One region of the Thermopolyspora sp. NPDC052614 genome, then DNA from elsewhere that is predicted to be linked to it. Evidence: riboswitches for the same ligand, from Rfam matches in the RefSeq annotation. Region 1 holds a riboswitch; each other region holds the start of a gene.
What was found. A riboswitch is a leader RNA that binds a small molecule or an ion and turns the genes downstream of it on or off. The one in region 1 is predicted to bind thiamine pyrophosphate.

Region 1 (9,579 bases):
TCGAGTCCCATCCGTGATCCGCAAGTGCGTCGCGGAGCGGGGGGAAGCGACGTAGCGTTGTGGCATGGCCCGCATCGTTTTCATGGTCGCAGGGGCGTTACTCGCCCTCTTCGTGCTCTTCTCGTTCATCATTCCGGCGCTGTTCGCGCTGCTGAAGTTCGCCCTCATCATCGGCGTGATCGCCCTGGTGGTGTTCGTGGCGGTCACCGTCGTCGGCAAGAACTCCTCGCGGTAGGCGCGGTGACCTCCCTGGCCCTGCTCGCGGAACTGGTCTCGGGGTCATCCGGCCTCGCGACGGTGACCGCGTTCGGCCTGGTGGGGGTCACCCTGCTGATGCTGGCCTGGGCGGTCGGGCTCGTGGCGGGAATGCCGCGGGCCGATGCCGTCGCGGGCCAGGCCGTGCCGGTGGCGCGGCCGGTGGTCGTGCGGCTGCGCGACCCCGATACCGCCGGGCGGCCACGCCCTAGAGCGCCGACGCGGAGCCCCGCGCCCGCCTGAACCTCACCGCGAGGGACCCTGCCGCCGATCCCGACGCAGGGAGCACGCCTCGCCAGGGCTCGTTTCCGTCACTCGTTCACCTCGGCACGGGCCCCCGGGATCCTTGAGGGATCCCCACGTGAGGTCGCGGGCGCATTCGTCATGTTCGCCGATCCCCATCGCGTCCCCATCGCGCGGCGGCCGTACGCCGTCGCCGCGCCGGCAAGCACGCGTACGACGAAGGGCTCCCCCGACCATGTTCGACCCGATTCTCGAACCCGCCTACCGGCTCATCTCCTCTCTCGCCGACCACACCGGCGCCGCCGTCGCGATCGTGCTGTTCACGCTCGCGGTGCGGGTGCTGCTGCTCCCGCTGAGCCTGCGCCAGGCACGCGCCCACCGCGACCGGCTCCGGATCGCGCCCAAGATCGCGCGGTTGCGCGAACGCCATCGCGCCAACCCCGACCGGCTGAACCGCGAGCTCGCCGCCCTGTACGCCAAGGAGGGCACCTCGCCGCTGGCCGGATGCCTGCCCGGCCTGGCGCAGTTGCCGTTCTTCTCGGTGACCTACCAGTTGTTCATCTCGGCGACGATCGCCGGACAGCCGAACGCGTTGCTCGCGCAGAGCGCGCTCGGGGTGCCGCTGGGCGAGCACTTCGCCGCGGTCGTGGCGACCTCGGGGCTGTTCAGCCCGGCCGCCCTCGTCTTCGCAGGGCTGTTGTTCGCGCTCGCCGTACTGGCGTGGGTGCTGTCCCGGCGGATGGGCGAGGTGCCGATCAGGGCGCTGCGGCTGCTGCCGTTCGGGGTGATACTCGCGGCCGGGGTGTTTCCGCTGGCGACCGGCATATATCTGCTGGTCAGCACGGCCTGGTCGACGGCGGAACGTATTGTGCTCTATCCGCGGTCAGCCGCACTCGCGTAGCACACTCATTTCGGGCGTCTTAATGTGCCCATTTTGGGCACTCTGACCGTCATGCCCAATTTGCCCGTTCTGGCTCGCCACAGACGTCTCGGGGGTGCAGACGACCGCCCACACCGTGGTGCACTCCTCGTCATAGCGCACCCCCCACCGCTCGGCGAGGTACTCCACGATGCCCAGTCCCCGACCCCCCAGCGAGGACAACGGCGCCCGCCCGGCACGCGGCGCCGTGGCCGCGCCGCCGTCGCTCACCTGGACCTCGACGTTCCCGTCGACGAACTCCCAAGCCACCCTGACCTGCCCGGATGGCAGGGGATGCGCATGGCGCAGGGCGTTGCTCAGCAGCTCGCTCATCACCAGGACGGCATCGTCGGCGACCGCGGCGAAGATCCCCCGTGCCCGAAGATCGGCGCTGAGGCGCTGGCGTGCGACGGCGACGCTGGACGGCGCGTATGGAAGCAGGACGGCGCTCGACGCACTCACCTCCCCGATTCCTGTTCCCCCTGAGGAAAGACAACCCAGATACGACCGAAATGCCCCGTTCCTAGGGCATGGAAACCGCGACGCCATTACGGCTTGTGCACATTCGACAATAGATCAGCTTATCTGTGACCGCCCTGTTACCGCTTCGGTGTGTCGAGTCCGCTAGTGAGCCCCGTCATCAGCACAGATGCGGGTTTGTCCGGTTCGGTGACATTAGCAGCCGCCGGAAGCACGAGACGCATCCGGGTCCCCCCACCGGGCCGGGTGTGCGCGGTGACGTCCCCGCCCTGGGCCCGCGCCAGGTTCCGCACGATGTACAGCCCGAGCCCCACCCCGCCGAACCGCCGCCGGTCCCCGCTGTCCACCTGGACGAAGCGCTCGAAGATGCGCTCGCGGTCGGCGGGCGGGATGCCGACCCCCTCGTCTTCCACGACCACGACGACCTCGCCGTCGTCCGCCCACGCCGCCACCTGGATCAGCCCGCCGTCCGGCGAGTACTTGAAGGCGTTCTCCAGCAGTTGGTCGAGCAGGATGTCGATGGCGAGCGGATCGCCGACCACCGGCGGCAGGTCGGCGATGTTCACCTCCACCCGGTGCCGCTCGGAGAACGCGGGCAGCCCCAGCGTCGCCGCCCGCACCCGCTCGGCCAGGTCGAAGGTCTCCAGCCGGATCTGCAGCTCCTCGGCCCCGGCCCGCGCCCCGAGCAGCAGGTGGTCGACGAGCCGCCCCAGCGAGTTCGCCCGCTCGGCGATCGTGTGCACGGCCGCGCGCCGCTCGGCGTCGGACAGCACGTCCCACTTGGCGTCGAGCGTGCTGGCGAACCCCCGCACCACCGTGATCGGCGTGCGCAGCTCGTGGCTGGTCGTGGCGAGGAACAGGTCCTTGGCCTCCTCCAGTTCCTTCGCCTTGGTCACGTCGCGGAAGTCGACCACGACCTCGCAGGTCTCGGTGATCTCCGCGCTGACCATGTCGAGCCACCGCCCGGACGGCAACTGCGTGGTGAGCTTCTCGCCCGGCGGCGGCAGCGGGAACGGCGGCGGCCCGCCGATCACGCTCTCGGCCGGGAAGCCGGTGAGCTCCTGCGCGGCCGGGTTCCACTGCCGCACCCGCCCATGCTCGTCCAGTACGGCGATGCCGTCCGCCGACGCGTCCACGACCGCCCGCTGGTGGGCGCGCTGGCGTACCGCCTCCTGGTAGGACAGCGCGTTGCCGACCGCGATGCCGGCGTGCGCGGCGAGCAGTTCCAGCAGCTCAAGCTCCACGTGCCCGACCTTGTGTGAGGCGAACAACGCGTACAGCGCGCCGTACGGCCTGCTGCCCACGGCGGCGAGCGCGAGCGCGACCGCGTTGAGGCCGGGCAGCCGGGACCAGATCAGCTCGTCGAGCCCGGCGGGGTCGCCGTTCTCCAGCAGCACGGTCTTGCCGGTGCGCAGCAGCTTGCCGACGAGGCTGGTGTGCAGGTCGCCGGTGACGCCGCGCATCGACTCGGGCAGCCGGTGCGAGCTCACCAGCTTCAGCCGCTCGTCCTCGATCAGCACGAAGCAGCCCGCGTCCGCACCGGTCAGCTCGGTGAGGCTCGCCGCGATGCGGTCGAGCACCGCCGGGAGCTCCAGCTCGGCGTTGATGTCCCCGACCACGTCGGTGAGCCGCCGCACCAGGCGGTCCCGGCGGGCGTAGTGGTCGCGGGCGGTCTCGTCCTCCTCGACCAGGTGGTAGACGAAGGTGTAGCCGAGCAGCGCCCCGGCGTCCGAGCGCAGCGCGCTGATGTCGGCGACGACGTCGATCAGCGAGCCGTCGTGGCGCAGGCGCTTGGTGCGCAGCGACACCCGCCCGCCCGTGCGCACGCGTTCCAGCACCCCGTTCTGCTCGGCCAGGAGATCGCCGGGGACGATCGGCGCCCGCCGCCCCATCAGCTCCTCGGCGGCCCACCCGAACATGCGCTCGGCCGCCGGATTCCAGACCAGCACCACCAGATCACGATCGACCGCGACGATCGCGTTGGCCGAACTGGCGACCACGGCACGCGCGATGCCGTCGTCGGCGCTCTCGACCCTCTCGTCACCCACGTCCCCATCGTGCCCGTTCTCCTGCCTTGATCTTGCCGCTTTTCCTGGGCTGAGACCGCTCCGATACGCTGGTGGGACGGTCGCCGGGGCGGTGGGAGCACGCGCCCGGGCCGGCCGCGGGAGAGGACGTGGGCGATGCCGTCACCAGATCTTGAAGCCCTGCTCCGGGTGACCGCGCCCGGCTACGTCGGCGTGACCCCGCCCGAGATCGCCTTCGGCACCACGGACACGCCCGTCGGCCGGCTGGTCCTCGCGGTCACCGCGCGCGGCGTCGCGGCCTGCAGCTTCGAGAACGAGCACGCGATCTTCGAGCGGGTGAGCCGGGAGATCGGCCGGTTCATCGGCCCCGATCCGCGGCGGCTCGACCCGCTGCGCCGCGAGCTTGACGCCTACTTCGAGGGACGGCTGCGCGCGTTCACCGGCTCGGTGGACCTGCGGCTGGCCACGCCGTTCGCGCGTACCGTGTTGCAGATGATGCTCGCGGTGCCGTACGGGACCGTGACCACCCACCGGGAGCTGGCCGCCCGCATCGGGCGGCCCCAGGCGCTGCGGGCGGTGGGCAACGCGCTGGTGGCCAACCCGGTGTGCCTGATCGTGCCCTGCCACCGCGCGATCGAGGCGGAGGGCAAGCCCGGCAATTACGCGGGCGGCGTCGAGGCCAAGCGCCGCCTGCTGGCCCTGGAGGGCATCGACGTCGGCTAATGGGCCGGCTGATCGGCCGACTGATCGCCCGGAGTCAGCCGCGCTCGGACCGCACGGACCCGGAACGGCGGCGGGCCGGCAGGCCCACCAGGAGGGTGACCAGGGACGCCACCAGGAACGCGCCGACCGCGGCGCTCATCCACGGCGCCGGGGTGAACCCGATCGCCTCGCGCACGGCGGTCCACAGCGCCTTCCACCAGGACACCTCGGGCAGGGCCGCGAGCATCCACCAGGTGGCGAAGCCGAGCAGCCATGGAAGCACCATGAGCAGGCGCGACGGGGCGTCCTCGGCGGTGTTCCAGCGTGCGCCGCCGCCGAGGACGAAGTAGTCCACGACGAGCACGGCGAACATCGGCACGAAGACCGCGCCGATCACGGCCAGGAAGGCGCCGTAGGAGTTGACGTCCAGCACCAGTGCGGTCACGGTGGTGAGCACGCCGATCGCGACCGAGAAGATTCGCCGGTCCACCCGCGGCAGCAGGTTCTGCAGCGACATCGCCGTGGAGTACACGTTGGCGAAGGACTGGTCGGTCTCGCGCAGCACCAGGATGCCGAAGAACAGCGCGCCGAGCGGCGCCGCCACGAACGCGCTCCACACCCGCGTGTCGTCGTTGGCGACCAGCGCGAGCGCGATGATGCCCAGCGCGAGGCAGGCGACCTGCGCGATCGTGTAGCCGCCGACCACGCCGGCGAACGCCGCCCGGCCCGACCGGGAATGCCGCGCGTAGTCGGCCGCGACCGGCACCCACGACACCGACAGCGCGATCACATAGTCCATGGCGGGCGCGAACGCCTCCCAGGAGCCGCCGCTCAGCGCGGGCCCCTCGCGGACCAGCGCGACGGTGAGCCAGACCATCGACACGATCACCCCGGCGGTGACGTACCGGCGCAGCAGTCGGATCGCCCCGAGCGGCCTGATGGTCAGCGCGGTCGTGATCACGCCCGCGGCGATCACCCAGGCCCCGTACGGCACCGCGCCCCCGAAGATCGCCTGGGCGCCCTGGGCGATGACCCAGAGCTCGAACGCGCCCCAGCCGAGCATCTGGATGATGTTGAGCACCGTCGGGACGTACGACAGCCTCGCCCCGAACAGCCCGCGCAGCAGCACCATCGCCGGCCGCCCGGTCTGCGCCCCCGGCACGGCGGCCAGGCCCACCATCGCGGTGCCCACCAGGCTGCCGACCACGGCCGCGACCATCGCCGCGGTGAAGGTCAGCGGCGCGTCGCCGAGGGGGTTGAGCAGGAACAGCGCCCCCGAGAACCCCAGCAGGCTCACGCCGAGGTTCGCCCAGAAGGCGCCCTGGTCGAGCACCCCCAGCGTCTGCGGGGGTGCTTCATCGAGAGTGAGAGGTGCTTCGTCGCGCTTGTCCCAAGTGGCAGATTCGTCCTTGGTGGCGGCAGGCCTCATCACACGCTCCCTACGCCGGCATTATCCGGACAGGTTCGGCGGTCGGCGGCACGACTTCCCCTGCGAAGTAGCCGCCCTCTCAGCCCGGTTTCCGCCCGAGCTCCCGCGGTTGTTAACTTTTACCCGGATTATGCCATTCGGGATCAGGCCACGTAAGGGGGGTGCCCTCCCTCGGCGACCATCGCCTTCCCGGCCGAGGCCCACGACATCATGCCGCCGCCGACGTTGATCGCCTCGCGCCCGAGATGGTTGAGCCACGCCGTCGCCTGCGCCGACCGCCCGCCGACCCGGCAGATCACATAGATCGGCACATCCGCGGGCACCTCCGCCACCCGGGCCGGCAACTGGCCGAGCGGAATGTGCACCGCGCCCGGCGCGTGCCCGGCCGTCCACTCCTCGGGCTCGCGCACGTCGAGCAGGTAGGCGTCGTCGGGCACGGACTGAACAGGGGTCTCCGGAACGTTCATCCGGCCATTCTGGCAGCCCGCGCCGCCAGGTCGGGCCCGGGTGCGCCTACTTGAGCAGGCGGGACATCCGCCGGTCGGCGAGCGGCTTGCCCCCGGTCTGGCAGGTCGGGCAGTACTGCAGCGCCGAGTCGGCGAACGACACCTCCCTGATCGTGTCCCCGCACACCGGACATTTCTCCCCAGTACGGCCGTGCACCCGCAGCCCGCTCTTCTTCTCCGACTTCAGATCCTTGGCCGCCAGCCCGCGCGAGCGCGCCACCGCCTCGCGCAGCGTCGTCACCATCGCCTCGTGCAGCCGCGCCACCTGCTCGTCGGTGAGCGTCCCCGCGATCTTGAAGGGCGACATCCGCGCCGCGTGCAGCACCTCGTCGGAGTAGGCGTTGCCGATGCCCGCGATGACCTTCTGATCCCGCAGCAACCCCTTGATCTGGGTACGGCTGCCGCGCACGATGCCCTTGAGCGCCTCCACCGAGAAGTCGTCGGCGAGCGGATCGGGCCCGAGCGTGGCGACGCCCGGCACCTCGCGCGGATCGTTCACCACGTACACGGCCAGCCGCTTCTGCGTGCCCATCTCGGTCAGCTCGAAGCCGGGCGAACGCCCCTCCGCGTCGGGCGCGAACCGCACCCGCACCGCCAGCGGCCCCTTGCCCGGCCGCGCCGGCCGTACCCCGGCGAAGTCGTCCCGCCAGCGCAGCCACCCGCCCCTGGCCAGATGCGTGACGAAGTGCGGCCCGCCCACGCCGAAGGCCAGATCGAGGAACTTGCCGTACCGCGCCACCGACGTCACGGCGAGGCCGCGGATCGCGGTGACCGGCGGATCGACCGTCTTCAGCGCCTGGAAGGCGGGCACCTCGACGGCGAGCACCGTGCGCCCGACGGCCTGCTCGCGCAGGAACTCGGCGAGCGACTCCACCTCCGGCAGCTCTGGCATATCCCTACCGTAACCGCGCCCGCCCACCGCCGCGCCGAGGCGACCACCGCAAGCCCCTCTTAGTCCCAGGTCACAAGCACCCGATCACGTTATCCACAGGGATACCCACAGATACACACCAGTCATCCACAGCCTGTGGATAACCATTGCGCCCATCTACACGACGCCCCCACGCCGCAGTGCGGGCAGGGGCGCCGTATCGGTCCGACGTCTCAGGCGAGCGCCGCCGCGCCGAAGGAGACGCTGAAGCGCTTGCACCAGATCGTGACGCTCTTGAGCGTGTCGAGGTCCGCGTCAGCCGGAATCGCGTAGTTGGCGTTGCCCTTGTTGCCCTTGAGCCGACCCAGCTCCAGCCACTTGCCGTCGTCGAACACGAACCAGCCCGCGGCGCCCTCCTTGACCGGCTGGTCGCTCAGCCACACCCGCAGGTCGGGCCCGTCGGAGGTGTCGAGGTTCTCGATGCGCAGCACCCGGCTGCCGTCGGCCAGCTCAAGCACCCGGGCCTTGCCCGTCGTGGAGTGCTCGTGCGAGACGAAGGCGCCGGAGGCGAGCTCCTTGGTCTTCTTGGCCGGCTTGGCGTCCGCGCCGTCGTTCTCGCCGGACGCCACCTCGCCGTTCCCGCCCACCTTGGCCGGCGCGGTCACGCCCGGCTCGGCCTCGTTGACCTCGACCGTGGTGAAGAGCCGCCAGGGCTGGAACAGATAGAGGACGACACCGATGATGGCCGCGATCACTACCATGGCCGCCCAGGTGATGGGGCTGCGAGCTAGGACCTTGAAGTTCATGATGTCGCGCGGCGCGGAATCGACGCCGCCCTCCCTTCCTGCGTATAGGTGCCTGTCGACCGCGCCCGGCAGCCGGCGCAACCTCCCGGCGGCGCGGCGGTCGTGATGTCACCTACAAGAGCACCGCACCCCACTTGTAGACATCCGGGATCCGGCTTACAGAACCCTTACGGCGCACGGACCCGATGTCCGCCCCTGGACACGGCTCGCCCCGCTCACGGCGTACGCCACGAGCGGGGCGAAACAGTCATCCGGCGCCGCCGGACCTCACTTGGCGAGGGCGTCCTTGGGCACCTGCTTGTCCGCGGCGAGCGCGTCGAAGAGCTTGGTGGCCTTGGCCGAGTCCCACTTGGCGTAGTTGACGCCGTTGATGGTGGGGAACGAGCCCACCGGCACGACCGTGGTGACCGGGTCGTTGCTCATGGCCAGGCCCAGCGACAGCAGGTCGAAGGTGCCGGTGCCGTTGTCGACGCTGACCGAGTCGGTGGCGGCCGCGGCCAGCGGAATCGCCTGGAACGGGTTGAGCAGCACGCCGGGGCTCGCCGCCTTCTTCACCACGGCGGAGAAGAACTGCCGCTGCCGCTGGGTGCGCTCGAAGTCGGGAATGGCGCCGGTGGCGCGGGTGCGCACGTAGCCGAGCGCGGTCCCGCCGTCCAGCTCCTGGCAGCCCTTCTTCAGGTTGATCCCGGCCTTCGGGTCCCGGATGTTCTGCTTCACGCAGATGTTCACGCCGCCGACCGCGTCCACGATGCCGACGAACCCGCCGAAACCGATCTCCATGTAGTGGTCGATCCGGATGCCGGTGATCTTCTCCACGGTCCTGGTCAGCAGCTTGGGACCGCCGTCATCGAACGAGTAGGCCGCGTTCAGCTTGTCGCTGCCGTGCCCCTCGATCGGAACCAGCGAGTCACGCGGCAGGCTCACCAGCGTCGGCCGCCCCCCGTTGTCCGGAATGTGCAGCAGCATCATCGTGTCGGTGCGCTTGCCGGCCGCCCGCCCGGTGGCGAGCTTCCTGCGCTGGGCGGCGCTCAGCCCGGCCCGGCTGTCGGAGCCGACGAGCAGCCAGTCCTGCCCCGGCGTCTCGGCCGGCCGGCCCTCGTAGTCCTCCAGCACCTCGATGCCCTTGATGCGGGAGTTGACCCAGAGGAACAGCCCCACGCCCGCGACCAGCAGCAGCACGACCAGCACGGCCACCGACCCGAGAATGATCCGCCCCCACCGGCGCGGCGCCCGCGTCCCGCCGGTCCCGCTGCCGGACCCGCCGCCGGGCCAGGACGGACCGCCGCCCCCGCCCGTGGCCCGCAGCGGCCGAACGGGGCTGTCGCCCTTGCGCGGCCTGCC
Region 2 (9,579 bases), on a different contig from region 1:
CGGGGGAGGCGGCGCGGCACCGCCCGGGGGAAGCGCGCGGTGTACCTCGACCGCCGCCACCAGCAGGGCGCCGGCGTCGGCCGGACGGTCGTCGGCGTCCTTGGCGGTGGCGTCCGCGACCAGGCGGTCGATCGCCGGTGGAATGTCGGGAACCAGGCTGGAGGGCGCCGGCACGGTCTCGTGGACATGCTTGTAGGCCACCGCCATCGGGCTCTCGCTCGAGTACGGCGGCTGCCCGGTGAGCAGCTCGAACAGCATGATGCCGGACGCGTACACGTCGCTGCGCGCGTCCGCCCGCCCGTCGGTCACCTGCTCGGGCGACATGTACCCGATCGTGCCGATCATGAAGCCGGTGCGGGTCTGGTGGTTGCTGCCCTCGATGGCGCGCGCCAGCCCGAAGTCGACGACCTTGACCCGGCCGTCGTTGGCGAGCAGCACGTTCTCCGGCTTGACGTCCCGGTGCACGAACCCGGCCCGGTGCGCCGCGCCGAGCGCCGCCAGCACCGCAATCATGATCTCCAGCGCCTCCCTGGCGGGCAGCCGCCCCCGCTCGCGCAGCACGTCCCGCAGGGTGCGCCCCGGCACGTACTCCATCGACAGGTAGACGTGCTCACCATCGGTGCCCTGGTCGAAGACGGCCACCACATTGGGGTGCGACAGGCTGGCCACCGACTTGGCCTCGCCGATGAAACGGCGGACGAAGGCGGGGTCCTCGGCGAGCGAGCGGTGCATCACTTTCACGGCGACGGTGCGGTCCAGCCGGACGTCCATGGCGAGGTACACCGAGGCCATGCCACCCCGGGCGATCCTGGAGTCGACGCGATAGCGCCCGTCCAGGAGCCGTCCCACCAGAGGGTCCGCAAGCGTCGTGTCCACGTGGGGAGTTTACGGCGGCTTTGCGTCCCGGCACGTGCCGACGCCCGAAACCGATGCGGATACGTGCCCGTTACCCTACCCCTTCATGGCGGACGCACCTCCCCGCCCGTCTCCCCGCCCGTCTCCTCGCCCGCGGCCCCTCGTTCAGGGCGTGGTGGGCGAGGATGCCTGGGCGTGGTGGCGTTTGGGAATGCGGCCGGCCAGGCGGGCGGCCCGGCCCGCGATCACCGCGTCGCGCATGGCCGCGGCCATCAGGGCGGGCTGCCGCGCCCGGGTGACGGCGCTCGCCAGCAGGACCGCGTCGCAGCCGAGCTCCATCGCCAGGGCGGCGTCGCTGGCCGTGCCGATCCCGGCGTCCAGGATCACCGGCACGCCAGCCGCCTCGACGATGAGCTCGATGTTGTGCGGGTTGCGAATGCCCAGGCCGGAGCCGATCGGGGAGCCCAGGGGCATGACGGCGGCGCAGCCGACCTGTTCGAGCCGGCGGGCCAGCGCCGGGTCGTCCCCGATGTACGGCAGCACCGTGAACCCGTCGGCGACCAAACGCTCGGCGGCGTCGAAGGTCTCGATCGGGTCGGGCAGCAGCGTGCGCTCGTCGTTGATCACCTCAAGCTTCACCCAGGCGGTGTCCAGCGCCTCGCGGGCGAGCCGGGCCGTCAGCACGGCCTCGCCCGCGGTGAAGCACCCGGCCGTGTTCGGGAGCACCTTGATGCCGCGCCGCCGCAGCAGGTCCAGCACCGAGCCGTGCGCCGACGGGTCCAGGCGGCGCATCGCCACCGTCGTCAGCTCCGTGCCGGACGCCTCAAGCGCCTGCTCAAGCACCTCCAGCGACGGCGCGCCGCCCGTGCCCATGATGAGGCGGGAGGAGAACTTCTCGCCGCCGATGATCAGCTCATCCACCTTGCACCGCCGTCAGCACCTCGACGCGGTCGGCCTCGGCCAGCGGCGTCGTCTCCCAGGCCCCGCGCGCCACCACCTCGTCGTTCACCGCGACCGCGACGCCGGTCGTCATCCCGGTCAGCGCCCGCACCGCCTGCGCCACCGTGGTGCCCTCGGGCAACTCCGCGACCTTCCCATTGATCATGATTCGCATCTGGCTCCGTACCCGTCCGTGCCCTGTCGACGACGGGCCCCTGCCCGTCCCCTGCGTTCGAATCGCGCACCCGTCCCGCTCAATCGGCCCGCTCCTTCCGGCCGCCGAGATGACCCGCCCGGTCCGGCGTACCGCTCCCGCCCGGCCGTGGAGTTCGGCCCGTTCCATTCCGCCCGGCCGTGGGGCTCGCCGCGTTCAGTCCGGCCTGTCCGGTCCGACCCGTCCTGCCCGACCGTCCGGCCCGACCCGTCCGGCCCGGCCTGTCCGCTTGGCTCGCTAGTCGGGACCGCTCGTCACTCCCTGCCGATCGTGCGGCTCCCGGCCGGGCACGGAGCCGTGCGCATCCCCGGCGGCGACGTGCGCGTCGCGCCCTTCGGGAGCGCCCGCCGTCCGGTCCTCGCGATCGTGGATCTCGGCGGTGTGCCCGCCCCCGTACGCCGTGCCCGCGAAACGCAGCGGCGAGCAGGCCGCCACGGCGGAACGGTCCTCGGCCAGGGCGGTGTCGGCGGTGAGCGGGGCGAGCAGCACGCCGCCGCGATGGTGACCGGTGGCCAGCACCAGCCCGTCGACGGCGGTGGGGCCGATCATCGGAAGGTTGTCGGGGGTGCCCGGCCGGAGCCGGGCGACCACGTCCACCAGCTCAAGCTCGGTGACGCCCGGAACCAGCTCCCGCGCGTCCCGCAGCAGCTCCCACATGCCGCCCGCGGTCACCCGCTCGTCGAAGCCCATCTCCTCCTGGGTCGCGCCCAGCACCACCTCGCCGTCGCCGCGCGGCACCAGGTACGCGGGCGAGCCGTACACGACGCCCCGGACGCACCGGGTGAGCAGCGGGCGCGGCGACCTCAGCCGCATGATCTGCCCCTTCACCGGGCGCACCGGCGGCAGGATCCCCGGCGGCAGGCCGTCCACGAAGCCCGACCAGGCCCCCGCGGCGAGCACCACCCGACCGGCGGGCAGGGTCCGCCCGGAGGCGAGCCGCACTCCCCGGCAGCCGGTCGGGTCCTCGGCCGGACCGGTCAGCACGAAGCCGGTGACGCGCTCCCGGTGCAGCGGCACTCCCGCGGCGTCCAGCACCGCGAGCAGCGCCGCCGTGACCCGTCGCGGGTCCACCCAGGCGTCGCCCTCGGCGAGCAGCCCACCCCGTACGGCCGGCGCGAGCATCGGCTCCAGACGGCGGCACTCCCGCCCCGTGAGCCGCGTGACCGGGAGCCCGAGCTCGCCCATGAAGGCGCCCAGCGCGTCGAGCGCCGCCATGTCGTCGGCGTTGAAGGCGACGTCGAGCGTGCCGTCCGTGCGGTGGTCGGGGTCGATTCCGGAGGCGTCGGCGAGTTCGGCCGCGAACGCCGGCCACCGCGCCAGGGATTCCAGGCCGATCCGCAGCAGCGGCTCGTCGGTATAGGTCACCTCGCTGACCGGCGCCAGCATGCCCGCCGCCGCGTGGGACGCCCCCGAGCCGGGCGAGGGATCCACCACCGCCACCGTGAGCCCGTCCCGCACCGCCCGCCAGGCGACGGAGAGGCCGATGATCCCGCCGCCGACGACGAGCACGTCCGGCGCGGAACCGTTGCCGATGTCACTCATTCAGGTATCCGCTCCCTTCGCCGGTATGACCCGGATCAGGTTCCTGCGGTCGAGGGCCGCACGCCCTCCTCTCAGCCCGATTCGCCGGGCTCCCGCGCGTTTGTTCCGCTCTCAGCCTATTCCCGGCCGCCCGCCCCTTGGGAACGGGGGCTTCGCCGAGCTGAAATTTTCACCTCGGCGGGTTTCAGCCCGGAGACATGCGGCGTTCGGCGACGCCGTCCCGGCACGAGAGGTGAGCATGGGCTGGGCGAAACGGCCTGGCCGGGATGCCGTTCGGGACGGCGTTTTGGGCTCCGACGTCCCCGTGAGGCTCGCCCGCGGAGGCCGGAGAGGGCGTGTCGCCGGGCGCGACGTGCGGGCGCGACGTGCGGGGGCGACGTGCGGGGGCGACGTGCGGGGGCGACGTGCGGGGGCGACGGGCGTCACGGCGGCACGGGCGCCGGAGGAGGAAGGGCGGGAAGGGCCGGGAACGGCGCGGTCGGGGCGGAGCGGTCGTTCAGCCGACGATTCGTGCGGATGTGGGCGTCCTCATCACCCGATTTGTGGCACAGTGAGAGGATCCGTTACCCAATCGCGGTTAGCGTGTACCGGGATCCCCGTCTATGGTCGGCGTGTGAATCATGTCGTTGTGGTGGGTGCCGGCCTGGCCGGCTTACGAAGTGTCGAGGCCTTGCGGGCTCGCGGATTCGGCGGCACGATCACGCTGATCGGCGAGGAGCCCCATCGTCCCTACGACCGGCCGCCGCTGTCCAAGGCGGTCCTGCTCGGCGAGGTCGACAGCACCACCGTCGACTCCGACTTCGACGCCGTCGGCGTCGAAGTGCGTCCCGGCGTCGTCGCGACCGGGCTGCGTGAGGGCGTGCTCATCACGTCCTCGGGCGAGGTGCGTTACGACGGCCTCGTGATCGCCACCGGCGCGAAGCCGATCCGCCTGCCCGGCGGCGGCCCGCAACACGTGCTGCGGACCATCGACGACGCGCTGGCCCTGCGCGCCCTGCTCGGCCCGCGGACCAGGGTCGCCGTCGTGGGCGCGGGCTGGATCGGGGCCGAGGTCGCCACCGCCGCCCGCAAGAAGGGCTGCGAGGTGACCGTGATCGAGGCCGCCTCGACGCCGCTGGCGGCGGCCCTCGGACCGACCGTCGGGGCCTACACCACCCCCTGGTACGCCGAGGCCGACATCAAGCTGCTGCTCGAGGCGAAGGTCGCCTCCGTGGACGAGGGCGGCGTCACGCTCGCCGACGGCTCGTTCGTCGAGGCCGACGTGGTGGTGAGCGGCGTCGGGGTACGGCCCGCGATCGATTGGCTGCGCGGGTCCGGCGTGGAACTGGGCGACGGCGTCCTGACCGACGCCCACCTGCGCACCACCCTGCCCGGCGTGGTGGCGGCGGGCGACTGCGCCGCCTGGTGGTCCCGGCGCTTCTCCACCCGGATGCGGGTCGAGCACTGGGACACCGCCCTCGGCGCGCCCGACACGGCCGTGGCCACCCTGCTCGGCGAGGACGCGGTCTACGACCCGGTGCCGTACTTCTGGTCCGAGCAGTTCGGCCGCATGGTCCAGTACGTCGGCCACCACGTCGGCGCGCGCATGCTGCCGCGCGGCGAGCCCTCCGCCGACGCCAAGTGGGCCGTCTGCTGGCTCGCGGGCCCGCCCGGCGACGAGGTCCTCACCGCGATCCTCACCGTGGACCGGCCCCGCGACCTGGTCCAAGGCCGCCGCATCATCGAGGCCCGCCACCGCGTCGATCCGGACCGGCTCTCCGATCCCGACACCACGCTGCGCGACTGCGTCCTGAGCTGATCTTCGCCGAGCGGGCATCGGGGACGCGGGCCGGACGGGCCGACGTGGTTCGTCGCCGTCGGCGGCCGGTCGGAAGGGCCGTGGGCTTCGGTGATGGGTTCCGCGTTGCTTGCGGCCTGATCGCCGAGGCCGCCCGGATGCCGCCCGGTCGCGCCGCCGCGAGCGCCGTCGTCGCCGTCGTCGCCGTCGTCGTCGGCGTCGTCGGCGTTACTGCCGGTGGCGTCTTTCGACGGTGTGGAGAAGGGCGGGCGGGCCGGGAGCGGCGCTGCGTCGGCGTACGTCGCGACCGTCGCCGTCGTGCGGACACTTTGTCCCGTGTTGCTGGTGGGCTGGCTGATACGTCACCCATCGCGGGTAACGGGTGCCGTACGGGCGAGATGTCCGGGGGCGATTCATGGTCCCATCGGCGTTTTTATCCGCGCATGGTAAAACCTTTGCGCCGCGCGTTCTCGCACCATGCCGGGGGTGTTTGACAAGCGGTCGGCCGTGGTAATTGTGGTTGCGTGACGCTTTCTGTTGTACAGATCGACCGGGAGACGGACCAGCTCATCGGCGAGTGGCTCCCCCTGTCGGAAGTGGCCACGCGTCTCGGTATCAGCATCGGGCGCGCCAAGCAGCTCCTGAGGGACAGGAAGCTGATCGGGGTCCGGCGTGAAGGCGGAGAGCCGCAGGTCCCGGCGGTCTTCATCCGGAACGGTGACATCCTGAAGGGCCTTCCCGGCACGCTCACCGTGCTGGCCGACGCCGGCTACGACGAGGTCGAGTCGCTGCGCTGGCTGTTCACCGCCGACGACTCCCTGCCCGGAGCGCCGGTCGACGCGATCAGGGCGGGTCGGCACACCGAAGTGAAGCGGCGTGCCCAGGCGCTCGCTTTCTGACGCTCGGCTGTACCTGTGCACCGGGGCCCGGCGTCGCGAGGGGGACCTGGCGCGGTTCCTCGACGCGGTGCTGGCGAACGGCGTCGACATCGTCCAGCTTCGTGAGAAGGGCCTGGAGGCCCGTGAGGAGCTGGAGCTCCTTGAGCTGTTCCGCGCGGCCTGCGACCGGCACGGCGCGCTGCTGGCGGTCAACGATCGCGCGGACGTGGCCTACGCCGCCGGATCCGACGTCCTGCACCTCGGCCAGGGCGACCTGCCGGTGGACGTCGCCCGGCGCATTGTCGGCCCCGAGACGATGATCGGTTTGTCCACCCATTCGGCGGCCGAGGCGACGGACGCCTCGACGCGGGAGGGCGTCGATTACTTCTGCTGCGGGCCGATCTGGCCGACGCCCACCAAACCCGGGCGTCCCGCCCCCGGGCCGCCGCTGGTGAAACACGCCGCGTCCCTGCCGACGGACCGTCCGTGGTTCGGCATCGGCGGCATCGACCTGGCCAACCTCGACGACGTCCTCGCCTGGGGGGCACGCCGGGTCGTGGTGGTCCGGGCCATCACCGAGGCGGAGGATCCCGGCGCGGCGGCGGCGGAGTTCGCCCGCCGGCTCGCGGCGGCCTGACCCGCCCGGCTGCGTCCGGCCTTAGGTCCGGCCTCAGGTCCGGCCCGAGGTGCGGCCTCAGGTGGGGTCCAGGTGCGGCCTCAGGTACGGCGGGTGGTGGCGATGACGGCGAGGTCGGCCAGGGCCGTGCGGGCCTCCTGGGTCAGCGGAGAGCGCTCCAGGGCGTCCAGGGCGGACTCCAGGTAGCGCTTGATCATGTCCTCGCACTCGCCCAGTGCCCCGGTCTCGGTGATGATCTGACGCAGCCGGGCCACGCCTTCGGCGGACAGCTCCGGATCGCCCAGATGGGAGCGCACCACCTCGGCCTGGGCGTGGTTGGCGGCGGCGAGCGTGCGGGCGACGAGCATGGTGCGCTTGCCCTCCCGCAGGTCGTCGCCCGCGGGCTTGCCGGTCTCCGCCGGGTCGCCGAACACGCCGAGCACGTCGTCGCGGAGCTGGAAGGCGATGCCGACCTGCTGGCCGTACTCGACGCAGAGCGTGTCGATCCACGGCTCGACGCGCTGGGTGGCGAGCACCAGGCCCAGCCGGAGCGGGTGCTCCACGCTGTACTTGCCGCTCTTGAACAGCGCGACCCGCAGCGCGCCCTCGAACGTGCCCTCGCCGTGCGCCTGCTCCAGCAGGTCGAGGTACTGCCCGCACATCAACTCGGCGAGCATGTTGTCGTGCACCGCCTCGGCCGCGGCCAGCGACGCGTCGGGCAGGCCGCTGGTGCGCCACATCTCCCCGGCCCAGACGAGCATGAGGTTGCCGAGCAGGATCGCCGCGCCCTCGCCGAACTGCTCGGCCGAGCCGTGCCAGCCGGAGCGCTCGTGCAGCGCCTGGAAGCGGCGGTGCGCGGCCGGCATGCCGCGGCGCAGGTCGCTGGCGTCCATGACGTCGTCGTGCACGAGCGCGCTCGCCTGCAGCAGTTCCAGGGACGCCGCGGCGGTGAAGATGGCCGGCTCGTCGCCGCCGCCCGCGCCGCGCCAGCCCCAGTAGCAGAAGCCGGGGCGCAGCCGCTTCCCGCCCGCGAGCAGGTCCTCGGCCGCGGCGAGCACGGGCCCGAGCGCCGGGTCGTCGAACATGGCGCGGTGCCTGCCGACGAACGCGCTCAGGGCGCGGTCCACCTCGATGCGGACGACATCCAGCGGGTTGGCGGAAGCGGTCATGTTCCGAGACTAACGGGCCGTCGCCGATGGCCATATCGACAGGTCTTCACATGACAAGCTCTGATAATAGTATTGAAAACATTATTGTTGGCCGCATCTCACCTGGTGAGCGCCCTGATCGTCCTTGGCCCGAGACCCGGTAGCCTGGCGCTCATGTCTTTGGGACGCTCTTCGCGCATGGCCGCCCGAGTCCCCACCGTCCGCGATCTGCTCGCGTCGGGGGACCGGTCATTCTCCTTCGAATTCTTCCCGCCGAAGACCGACGAGGGGGAGCGCCAGCTCTGGCGGGCGATCCGGGAGCTTGAGGCGCTGCGCCCCACGTTCGTGTCGGTGACGTACGGCGCGGGCGGCTCCACCCGCGACCGCACGGTCGACATCGTGGAGCGCCTGGCGCACGAGACCACGCTCACCCCGGTCGCGCACTTCACCGCCGTCAACCACTCGGTGCGCGAGCTGCGGCACCTGATCGGCCGGTTCGCCGGGGCGGGCGTGCGCAACATCCTCGCCGTCCGCGGCGACCCGCCCGGCGACCCGACGGGGGAGTGGATCAAGCACCCCGAGGGCGTGGAGTACGCCGAGGACCTGGTACGGCTCATCCGCCAGGCCGGCGAGTTCTGCGTGGGCGTGGCCGCCTTCCCGTACAAGCACCCGCGCTCGCCGTCGATCGAGTCCGACACCGAGTACTTCGTGCGCAAGTGCCGTGCCGGGGCCGACTACGCCATCACCCAGATGTTCTTCCGCGCCGAGGACTACCTGCGCCTGCGCGACCGGGTGACGGCGAAGGGCTGCGACACGCCGATCATCCCCGGCGTCATGCCGGTGACGCACTACAGCACGATCGCGCGCTCCGAGCAGCTCTCCGGCGCGCCGTTCCCGCCCGAGCTGGCCAGGCGGTTCGAGGCGGTCGCGCACGACCCCGTCGCGGTACGCGAGCTCGGCATCGAGCACGCCGTCGAGATGTGCCGCACGCTGCTGGACGAGGGCGCGCCCGGCATCCACTTCATCACCTTCAACCGGTCCAGCGCGACCCGCGAGGTCTTCCAGGCGCTGGCTCCGGCGATGGCCGGCACCTGAATCCCGTGATCGGCTCGCTCAAGGCGCGAGCCTGACCCCTGCGTCCCGAAGCCGTCGGCCCGCGCTCCGTCGGCGGCTCGGCCGGGACGGGGTCGATCGGCCCGGCCGCCGACGGCACCGGCCGCCGTGCCGACTCGGCGCGGCGGCCGGGGCGATCCCGCAGGGGCGTCAGTGGCCGTCAGGGGTCGTTTGGGGCCGTCAGGGGCCGTCTGAGGGCGTCAGTGGCCGTTTGGGGTGGCGGCGGGAAGCGGCAGCGTGGTGCCGACGATGGCGTAGTGCTCGTAGCCGCCGGGGAAGGCGTAACCGCTGATCAGATCGGCGAAGCCGAGGCTGTGGTAGAGGTGGCGGGCCGCCGTGGGCTGGTCGTGCGTCGACAGCACGGCCGTACGCTCCGGGCGGCCCTCGCACAGGACGTGCATGAGGCGGCGTCCGATGCCCCGGTTCTGGTGGTCCGGGTGGATGTGGATCTCGGCGATCTCGAACGCGTCGTCGAACCAGGTCTCGGCGGCCTCCTG
Region 3 (9,579 bases), on a different contig from region 1:
TGGCGGTCGATGACCTTGGCCAGCCATCGTCTGGCCTCGCCTGCCGCCGTTTTCGACGGGGTGAAGGCGGCGGTGTCCAGGGGGCGGAAGTACGGCGCGATGATCATATGTGGCTGTGCCTTTCCTTGCGGGGGGCAGGGGCGAAGGTCCGCAGGCCTGGCTCTCGCCATCGGACGTGAAGCAGGAACACTCGCTGTGACATTTCGCATGCGGATCGCGACGCTAGGAAGGCAAGACGGACCCGAGCACGTCGCCGCCATGCCACCGCTGCGGCTTGAGTACCTCTCGCCGCGCGGCGACGCCGGGCTTCCTTGAGAAACCTGAGATTTACCAGGCCAAGACGCTTATGGTTGACCTCACTGAACCACTTAGCGTTATCGGCCGCGTTCGGAGAGTGGGGTGTGCGAGGTGGCGGGACAGACGACGCTGCTGAAGGTGCTGCTGGCCAAGCGGCACCTTCAGACGCACCGGGCGTTCCGGCTGGAGTACGACAAGGTGGCGCGCAAGCTGGACGCGCGGCTGATCGGCATCGCGCCGGGACGCGAGCAGTTCGCCCGCTGGCTCGCCGGCAAGGTCAAGACCAAGCCGTCCTCCGAGCACTGCCGGGTGCTGGAGCGCATGTTCCCCGGCCACACCGTTGCCGAATTGCTCGCCCCGTACGACCCTGGAAAGAACGAACCAAGTGTTTCCCCCACGCCCTCCGAGAATGAGGAGGCCGCCACGGACCGGCGACAGGTATTCCAGCTCGGCGCGGTGACCATGACCACCGGCCTATTGGACGGCCTCACGCAAGGCCCCGACCTGCTGGAACAGGCACTTCACTCGACCACCATCAGCGAGGGCAGATTGTCCTTGCTGGAGGCCGAGGCCGAGCAACTCGGTCTGTCCGGTGGTCGGGTGTCTTCGGAAAGCTTCATACGCGAGATCCTTCTAAATCTGTCGGGTGTGCGTGCGCTGCTGAAGGCTCATCAGCCCACCGCTGTTCAGCAACGCCTGGCACGGGTCGCGGCGCGGATGTCCTTCACGGTCGCCGAGCATCTTTTCTATCTCCACCAGCCCGAACTGGCCCGCCGCTGGTGGAGAACCTCCCTCCAGGCAGCCGAAGAGGCCGGAGATCGTAACTTCGCCGATCACGCCTACGCGGCCTGCGCCTACTTCCCGACCTACTCCAACGATCCGCTGAGCGTCCTCGCACACGTCACACCGCGCTTGGAACAGGCGACTAAAGCCACCCCCTCTATTGCTTGGATGTGGGGGTTCGCCGCCATGGCACATGCGGTCCTTGATAACCGCAGCGAATTCGAACGGGCGAACAACGCGGCACAAAACACTCTGGCACGTTGCGCTCCCGAGAGCCTCGCACCAAGCATCTTTTCGTTCCTGCCCAGAAAGCAGGCGTTTTATGAGACCCGTGCGCGTGCAGATCTTGGGGATGTCGAGGGGGCAGGAGAGGCAGCAGCTCGCGCACTGGCGGCCTTCGAACCGACCACAACAACCGATCCAGCCTTGACACGTCTCGCATACGCCAGCGCGTTGGCGAAGGCGGGTGAGATCGAAGAGGCATGCCGCCTGGCAGCGATTGCAATCGAGTGTCGAGACGTTCCGGCTCTCCCCGTGGTGATACGCGCCCACCAGTTTACCGCTCTAATTGGCCAGAAATCCGCCGCTGCCAACGAATGGCGCGAAGCCCTGAAGGCGATTCGAGTTCCAGAGCCAGGAGCTTATGCACGACCGACGGATAAGGCATAAGGAATACTCAGGGCCAGCTAGAATAGCGTCTTTGGCGGTCGGAATAGCCCTCCATCAATTGGCCCTTCTTCGCCGATCGACGATGCGTCTGGCAACGACGAGGAGGAGCCGCTGAGCTTTTTCCTGACCCTGCGAGATCGTTTCCCCGCATGAAATCCGGCTGCCACCTCCTGTTTGTACCGATACGAGTCAAGCGCCAGTAGCTCGCGTGCCCGCCACGGACACCGCTCCCCGGCCTGTCGGTGGCCACGGGCCGGGCAGTGCCCAAAGCCCTTGGGCAACGGACGGCGACCGCCTGCGCGGCCTCGCGGGACCGGAGAGCTCGTCAGGAGTTACCTCCCCGGGAGTAGCCCACCAGATTGTGATCCCGGTGCCGTACGAACGAAGCCTTCCTCTGCAGGACGCCTGAAGCGGCCGGGCCGGATGACGATTCGGGTACGAGTGGCGGCCGAAGGGGTGCAGGAACCGTGTGGAAGCGAAGAATCGTCAAGATCATTTCTATTACGCTGGCCGTGCTGGTCGGGATACCGGTCGCGGTGCTCGCGGGGCTTCTCGTTTGGGACGGTGGCATCGACGACGATCCACGCCGGGAGATCCTCGATGGGGTGCGGATCGATCTGCGGACGGCCGTGACCCGGCTCGGTCCTATCGAGTACGACCTGTACGGCGCGAAGGGCCCCGTGCTGCTGTCGGTCCACGCAGGGCTGGGCGGAGCCGATCAGGGACGGCTGTTCGCCGACTGGCTGCGCGGGGACTCGTTCCGCATCCTTAGCCCCTCGCGGCCGGGCTACCTCGGCACGCCGCTGGAAAGCGGCCGTACCAACGAGGAGCAGGCGGACCTGCTCGCCGCGCTGCTGGACGAACTCGGCATCGAGCGGGTCGGGGTCCTTGCGGTCTCGGCGGGAGCCCCCGTCGCCTACACCTTCGCCGCACGTCATCCGGACCGGATCTGGGGACTGGTCTCCATCGGCGGCGTGAGCAAACCGCAGCCCGGTGAGACGAGCTCGCCGGCGCGCAGAACGTTCCTGAACGTCGTCGGTCAGAAGCTCGCCCTGCTGACGGCGAGGCTCTCATTCGAGAGCGTGGTCGCCGGGACGTTGGACGAGACCAGCACCTTCACCGAGGAACAGCGGGCGAGGCGCGTCGCGTACATCATGAACACCCCGCACGTGCGGGCGCTCTTCGAGGCGATGTTCGCGACCACGTTTCCCTACCAGCGGCGCTGGCCGGGCACGGACAACGACGCGGCGCAGGCTCGGCGCGGCGGCCTGCCGCTGGAGCGGATCATGGCACCGACCCTGCTGATTCACGGCACGCAGGACGGTGATGTGACTTTCGACCATCACGAGTTCGCGGCCCAGCGGATACCCGGCGCGGAACGATACCGGATGGAACACGAGGATCACCTGGGCTTCTGGCTGAGTCCGGAAGGGTCTCGGGCACAAGCCGTAGCGAGGGACTTCCTCCGGAAACACGCGCCGGGCGAGTGAACGCGGTGGGCCGCCGGGGATTCCGGCCTGTGGCGAGCGCACGGCCGTGGCGCAGCGCGGTGCGCCGACGACGCGCCGACGGCGAGCCCACGCCGAGCACCGCCGCGAGGAGCACGGCGAGCACGGCGTCGGGCAGGCTCCCGCGGCCCCCTCGGATCGAACCGCGTTCCCGCACACTACGACGTGAATCGGCGCTCATCCCTCCGGGGCCGTATCGCGGACTACTCCCGGCGGCGTAGACCGGCCGCCGCTGCTTCTGGTGGGGTAGCGACAGCTCACTCCCCGCGCGGGACGCCCGAGACCGCCGACCGGACGACGATTGCGTCATGAGACTCCCAGTCAGATCTATCCAGGGGGCGGCGCTGCTGGCCACCGGGCTGCTCGCGGGCGCGTTCGGGTACGGCGCGGCCAATGTGGTCCCCACGTTCCGGGCCGTCCCGACGGATGTGCGCCTGACCTTCCACACCACGCTGATGAACGTCAACGCACCGATCATGCAGGGTGCGATGGCGCTGGCCATCCTCACCACCTTCGGCCTGGCGATCGCCCGCCGCCCGCGCCTGCCGTCGCTCGCCGCCGGCGCGCTGGTGCTGACCTCGCTGCTGATCACCCTGTTCGGCAACGTCCCGCTGCACCCCCGGTTCCGGGAATGGGCCGCCGACTCGGCCCCGGCCGACTACGCCGAACTCTTCCAGCGATGGGAGCTGTTTCACGCCCTGCGCACCCTGACCGCGCTGGCCGCCTTCGCGCTCATCGTCATCGCCGCCGTCGTCGCACGGCCCGCACCTCGCTGAGGACGTCATGTCGCACTGCCGCGACCAACGAACACGAGGACATGGCCGTATGAGCACATTTGAGGTGATCTAATGCCCGACTTCCACGCCTTTCTGACACGGATGCCGTACGAGCTGGCCTTCAGCCAGGAGGATGCCGCCACAATCCTGGACCGCTACTACTCCCCCGAAATCGAATACCACAACGACGGCATCACCCTCGACCGCCAGCGGCTGATCGACCACGCCGGACCGGTCCGCAAGAACGTCCGCGAACTGAACATCGAGATCCACGACACGCTGCTCGACGGCGACCGAGCCGCCGCCCGCTACACCATGACCGTCCTGGTCAGAAAGGACAAGACGGTGCGGATCGAGGTCTGCCTGTTCGCCCGGCTCGCCCCCGACGGACGGGTCCGCCGCGTCGACTCGATCACCAGGACCGTCACGCAGTGAACGGGAACGATTAGCGGACCGGGCGGCTTCGGCGGGCAGGCGTCGTCAGGTGAGCCACCGGGCGGTGGGCCACGTCTCCCTGCGCCACGCGCTGTCCCAGAACAGCCACTCGTACTCCGTGGCCCGGAGGAACGCCGCCGTCATGGCCTCGCGTGACTCGCCTTCAGCCGCGGCGAGACGGTCGGCGATGCTCTTGACCTGCTCGACCGACGCTGCGAAGTCCGGGTCGGAGTAGGTGGAGATCCACGCGCGGTACGGATGATCTTCGATGTGGGCGGTGCTTTGCAGGAGTGCCGTGCCCACGTCCTGGTACACCCAAAAACACGGCAGCAGCGCGGCCACGAGCACAGGGTACGGCTCGGCCAACGCGGTGGCCTGCAGGAACGACGAGTAGCCCAGGCACGTCGGCGAGGTCGCGATGCCCTCGATGTCCTCGGCGGACAGGCCGAACTCCTCGACGTACCCGGCGTGCAGGCTCCGCTCCACCACCAGCGCCGTGTGCGCGCCCTGCGCGAAGAACGCCGCCTCCTCGGGGTTCGCCGCCCGCACCGACGCCGTGGCCAGCGCCTTGGCGAACGCCACCAGGTAGCGGGCGTCCTGGACGATGTAGAACGCGAACCGGTCGCGGTCGAGCGTGCCCGCCCCCAACTCGGTGTTGAACGGGTGATCGTGGATGGCGCGCACCAGCTTGGCCGCGCGTTCCCACACCTCGTCGCAGAATGCCGCGTCTCCCACGTGACGTCCCTCCGCTAGTGCTAACTAGTTCAGGTTCGACGGGTCTGATCTCAGCCCGGCCATGCCGGGCACCCCGCGTCACAGCACACCCTAACAGCGGCGCGCCGACCGGGGCACGACCAGGCGCCAGGTTCGAGGGTCGGCCCAGAGCCCGCGCACGAAGACGGCTTGTTACGTCGCAGCCGACGCGTCGCCTGCCAAGGCCGGACCACGTTCGCCACGCTGACCTGGCCTTTCAGCCGGGCCAGACTCGCATTCTTCAATAAGTGTAGGTTAATCTTCGTTTTTTGAAGGTTATGCCGCCGCCGCTGCTCCCGATCTTCCGTTCGGAGTCGCAGGTGAAACTCCTCACCTGGATGCTCCTGCATCCCGACACCGAGGACTCGATCAGTGGCCTCGCCGAACGCCTAGGGCTTCCGTGGCTGACCGTTCAGCGGGAGGCCGGGCGTCTCGTCCAGTCGGGCGTGCTTTCGTGCGGGAAGTGCGTGCCCGGCCCCACCTGCTCGTCGTGACTGACGAGGAGAAATGACGATGGTCGCCTGGTGACAGTCTGGCGGTGGGTACGGCCGCTCGCGGGGCGGCCGGCCGGTGAGGGTCGGCCGCCCCGCGTGATGGGTCAGGCGCCGCGGAGGGTGGCTCCGAGGCGGGTGGTGGCCAGGGCGACGGCGGCGTCGCGGGCGGCCGTGGTCTCCTCGACGGTAAGGGTGCGGTCGGGGGCGACAATCCGCCTTGGCCCATCGAAGTGAATCTGGTCGCGGTCCAGTCCAACCAGGCCGAAGCGGTCTGCTCGGCCACCGCGCGCCGCCGGCGTATCTTCCAGCCGTCGGTGAGCGGCTCGCAGCGGCGGGGCAAGGGAACTAATCGAATTCCGGAGTCGGCATCGGCAGTACTGAGTGTGGACCGTGCATCAATTCCTCATCGAGTCGGATGCCGCTTTCCAGTTCCACCACGGTCAGGCAGGCCGCTACGATGTCCACCGTGGCCTCCCCCTCCTCGCTGTCATATGCACTCGTGAGGAGGTCGGCGTAGCCGGCCAAAGGGCCGAGGAGGTCCGTCCAGGGTGTGAAGGGCAGGTCGAGCGGTTCGGGGTGTTCGAGGTTCCCTTCGGTGTTCCCATACCGGACGTACATGGTGGTGCCGCCATTGATATCGAAGGCCACATACCAGTGGCGAAAGCCTTCGCCGCCGAGTCTGTCGGTCACCTGCTTGTGTTCAGGCAGAGGGAAGGACCAATTCAAGGTGACGATGCCCGCACCAACCTGGTACAGGGAAAGGTCGGCACCGCTGTGTGGCTCACTAGGGCCTCGCAGTTCGACGGTGCCGAACCCCATCCGACGTACGGCCTCATCGATGGCGAGGATCCCGGAGTCGGGAATCGTCACCGTGTACGCCATATCCTCGCCGAGGTGGTCCAGCAGCTCAGTGTAATGAGCGACGACCTCATCCAACATAGTCTGATTGACCTTCCGTCTGTTCAGGAGGCCCCCCAGGATCACGGGCTGATCTGCGAAGCCTGGGGGGCATTGCTTCTGACGCCGCTCAGATACTAGTGCGGATTCTGTCCAGGCACATGCGCCTCTACCCAGTATTGATCATAAGTGATATTCCGGCGATTGCCGTCCTCTCCTAGGATCCTCTGGGTTCCGTAGAAGACGCCGAGCCTAATCCCGTCTTCGGTGTTGCGCTTATGCCATACAGGTCTAATCGACCAAGCGTAAGCGTCGGGGCTGTTCACCCGCTCTACACTAACCCAAGTGCCTTGCATGGTCGACTGGAACGGGAACTCGTCACATTCATAGACCTTGTGGAGTTTACCCTTCCCTAGTTCTGCATCCCTTCGATCATAGTCTGCGAATAGCTGCCTACACCGCTTGCGACTTTTTTCGTTATTCTTCCTTTTCCAGGTCCCGTTGACCAGGCGCGTGAGGGGTTCGCTGCTTACCGCCCAATGGCCTGGGATTATTTTGTCCCGCTTGACCGGAAGCGTCAACTCCGTCTTGTGCTGGGCCGTCCAAATATGGGATGCGACGCTTCGATATGCCATGTTGACGTTGTCGGGGTCTCCCATATGGGTCCATGGAAGGCCAGGACGGGTCTCTGTCGTCTCATATACAGCCGCCACCTTGTCAAAGATGCAACCGCTGCCATAATGCCGGATGAGGTAGGATGCCGAGTCGCATCGGGATTGCGGCTTGGCATCCGACCAGTAGTACTTCGGTTTCGTACTAGGAATACCATCGAGCCATATCTTGGTGTAAAATTTTGGATAGCAGTATTCGATCTTATCGATTCCCCCGCCGTTCTGCTCATTCGAAACGACGGTGAAGTCGACAGTCTTTCCGTCCCGCCACTCCTGCCAACTTGCCTCGGCATACGAGGTGCCCGTTATTGTGCAGGCACTGTTATGGGTCTTGGCGCCGAAAGCCATCATGGCTTGCCTGGCGTACACTCCACCGACCGGTTGTATGTTTTGCACAGATATGCTGTAGCGGGTGAACCGGTATTGCGTAGGCGCGTCCTTACCATTGCCGACGGCCGTTCCAATGATCGTGGCGTCCGCGAAGATACCGTTAACCATACTTCTTCGTGTACCCCACTGGGCATCACCGCTTGCGACCTCTTGAATGGCACACCAGTGTATGCGGCTCGCGTAATAGCCGTCAGGGCGGTACAGCCGTTCGCCGGTTCTGGCCTCCTGCTCATGTTCCCAGCACTCTGTCACACGCCAGTCCGCGTTTGCTGCAGGGAGCGCGGCGCGCGCGGAAGCGGAAGGGGCACGTTTGTCAGAGACGGTCAGGTTCTGCCACGGTGACCAAGCGCCGTCGGTGCCGATCCTGGCCCGCCAGCGCACGTGCTGCTCGGCGCGGAGCTTGCCAACCGGAACTTTCAGATCGACGTATGGCTTCTTCTCGTTGCCTGTGGCCTTACCCGACCAGATCAGACCTTTACCTCTCGACGACTTCGACGGGGACTCGATGATCTGTACTTCCAGGTTCGACGAATGCCGTCCCGCATCACTCTTCCAAACCCTGAAGCGGGGTGTGCGGGTGGTTACAGCGGTTCTCCCATCGACCTCAGCCGATCCAGATACCTCGAGCTTTACGGCGGAGGAAATCGTAACTGCAGCCTCTCCGGTTCGTACTGGCGATGCGCCGCCGCCTCCAATGGGAGAATCCATGTCGGTTTGAATTTGCTCTGCGGTCTGCGCAATGTTGTAGATACGGACCTCGTCGATCAACCCCCCGAAGAACTCGCCCCATACGGAATTGCCTCCGATGTGAAGATCACCGCCGTCGTCGTATATGTCGCCGGTGGCGGCAGCTTGACCGGCCAAAGAACCGTTGACGTACAACTTGGCGACGGTGCCGTCGTAGGTCAGCGCTAGGTGGCTCCACTCGTTTGGCCTTAGTGGACCGGTGGCTTCCGGAGTTGCCACCTCTCCGTCTTCCATTTTCAATAGCCAGCCGGCAGGTACGGAGCCATTTGAAGCGTACAGGCCATACGACGCGCCGTCTCCGGCAAAGAGATCCTTCATGACCACCGTATGCCAGTCCGTCAGTTCAGCCGGTCTTACCCAGGCCGATAGTGTCATGCCGCTGCCCAGGCGCAGGGATGGGCTATCACTGACGGTGATCATGCTGGTGGTGCCGTTGAAAGACAATGCTTTGCCGAACTTGCCCTCGGCGGCCCAACTCGTGTCCCTGGCGATTCCGGTGTTGTTCTGCCCGGAAGAGTCCGAGACCATCGTTCCGGTCCCTTCCTCCATACCGTAGGCCGCCACCAGTCCAGGCACGGGGCCGGGCGGGTCCGTCGGAGTCGGCGTAGGGGTCGGGGTTGGAGTTGGAGTGGGGGTCGAACCGGAGGCTCCGACAGGGGTGTTCATGTCGCTTTGGATCTGCTCTTCGGACTGCGCGACGTTGTAGATACGGACCTCGTCGATCAAACCGGTGAAGTGCTCGCCCCAGATGTTGTTTCCACCGATGGTCACTGCTCCGCCGTCGTCGTCAAGCGCTCCGTTGAGCGGTACTTCCGCCACCTGCGATCCGTTGACGTGCAGTCGGGCGGTGGTGCCGTCGTAGGAGAGCGCCACATGGCTCCAGACACCCGTCGCCAAAGGGGCGGATCCGTCGATCTGTGAGGTCCGGCCGTTGGATTGTAGCCAACCTGACGGGCTGACCCCATTGGAGGCGTAGAGCGCGTACGAAACGCCCTCGCCCGAGGTGAGTTCCTTGGCGATGACACTGCGCCAGTCGGTAACGCTGGTCGGCTTCACCCAGGCCGATAGTGTCAGGCCGCTGCCCAGGCGCAGGGATGGGCTATCACTGACGGTGATCATGCTGGTGGTGCCGTTGAAAGACAATGCTTTGCCGAACTTG

Region 2: another riboswitch for thiamine pyrophosphate. It lies ahead of thiO (glycine oxidase ThiO); the one in region 1 lies ahead of AB0K60_RS32590 (cytosine permease).
Region 3: another riboswitch for thiamine pyrophosphate. It lies ahead of tenA (thiaminase II); the one in region 1 lies ahead of AB0K60_RS32590 (cytosine permease).

The regions. Positions count from the first base shown of each region.
Region 1 is NZ_JBFATZ010000023.1:47,036-56,614, reverse strand. It holds gene AB0K60_RS32620 (hypothetical protein) at 65-235, shown strand; gene AB0K60_RS32615 (DUF6412 domain-containing protein) at 241-498, shown strand; gene yidC (membrane protein insertase YidC) at 734-1,399, shown strand; gene AB0K60_RS32605 (ATP-binding protein) at 1,382-1,879, opposite strand; gene AB0K60_RS32600 (PAS domain S-box protein) at 2,017-3,945, opposite strand; gene AB0K60_RS32595 (methylated-DNA--[protein]-cysteine S-methyltransferase) at 4,081-4,647, shown strand; gene AB0K60_RS32590 (cytosine permease) at 4,682-6,055, opposite strand; TPP riboswitch at 6,046-6,172, opposite strand; gene AB0K60_RS32585 (rhodanese-like domain-containing protein) at 6,199-6,522, opposite strand; gene AB0K60_RS32580 (DNA-formamidopyrimidine glycosylase family protein) at 6,569-7,453, opposite strand; gene AB0K60_RS32575 (DM13 domain-containing protein) at 7,666-8,193, opposite strand; gene AB0K60_RS32570 (LCP family protein) at 8,506-9,579, opposite strand, start outside.
Region 2 is NZ_JBFATZ010000004.1:53,146-62,724, reverse strand. It holds gene pknB (Stk1 family PASTA domain-containing Ser/Thr kinase) at 1-876, opposite strand, end outside; gene AB0K60_RS09885 (thiazole synthase) at 1,021-1,776, opposite strand; gene thiS (sulfur carrier protein ThiS) at 1,769-1,969, opposite strand; gene thiO (glycine oxidase ThiO) at 2,246-3,550, opposite strand; TPP riboswitch at 3,546-3,656, opposite strand; gene AB0K60_RS09870 (FAD-dependent oxidoreductase) at 4,164-5,348, shown strand; gene AB0K60_RS09865 (Rv2175c family DNA-binding protein) at 5,852-6,226, shown strand; gene thiE (thiamine phosphate synthase) at 6,204-6,842, shown strand; gene AB0K60_RS09855 (polyprenyl synthetase family protein) at 6,923-7,990, opposite strand; gene metF (methylenetetrahydrofolate reductase [NAD(P)H]) at 8,144-9,064, shown strand; gene AB0K60_RS09845 (GNAT family N-acetyltransferase) at 9,283-9,579, opposite strand, start outside.
Region 3 is NZ_JBFATZ010000022.1:70,356-79,934, reverse strand. It holds gene AB0K60_RS32175 (ATP-binding protein) at 1-107, opposite strand, end outside; gene AB0K60_RS32170 (hypothetical protein) at 409-1,749, shown strand; gene AB0K60_RS32165 (alpha/beta hydrolase) at 2,217-3,239, shown strand; gene AB0K60_RS32160 (DUF1772 domain-containing protein) at 3,566-4,033, shown strand; gene AB0K60_RS32155 (nuclear transport factor 2 family protein) at 4,106-4,468, shown strand; gene tenA (thiaminase II) at 4,514-5,203, opposite strand; TPP riboswitch at 5,193-5,289, opposite strand; gene AB0K60_RS32145 (hypothetical protein) at 5,491-5,715, shown strand; gene AB0K60_RS32140 (hypothetical protein) at 6,061-6,654, opposite strand; gene AB0K60_RS32135 (LamG-like jellyroll fold domain-containing protein) at 6,750-9,579, opposite strand, start outside.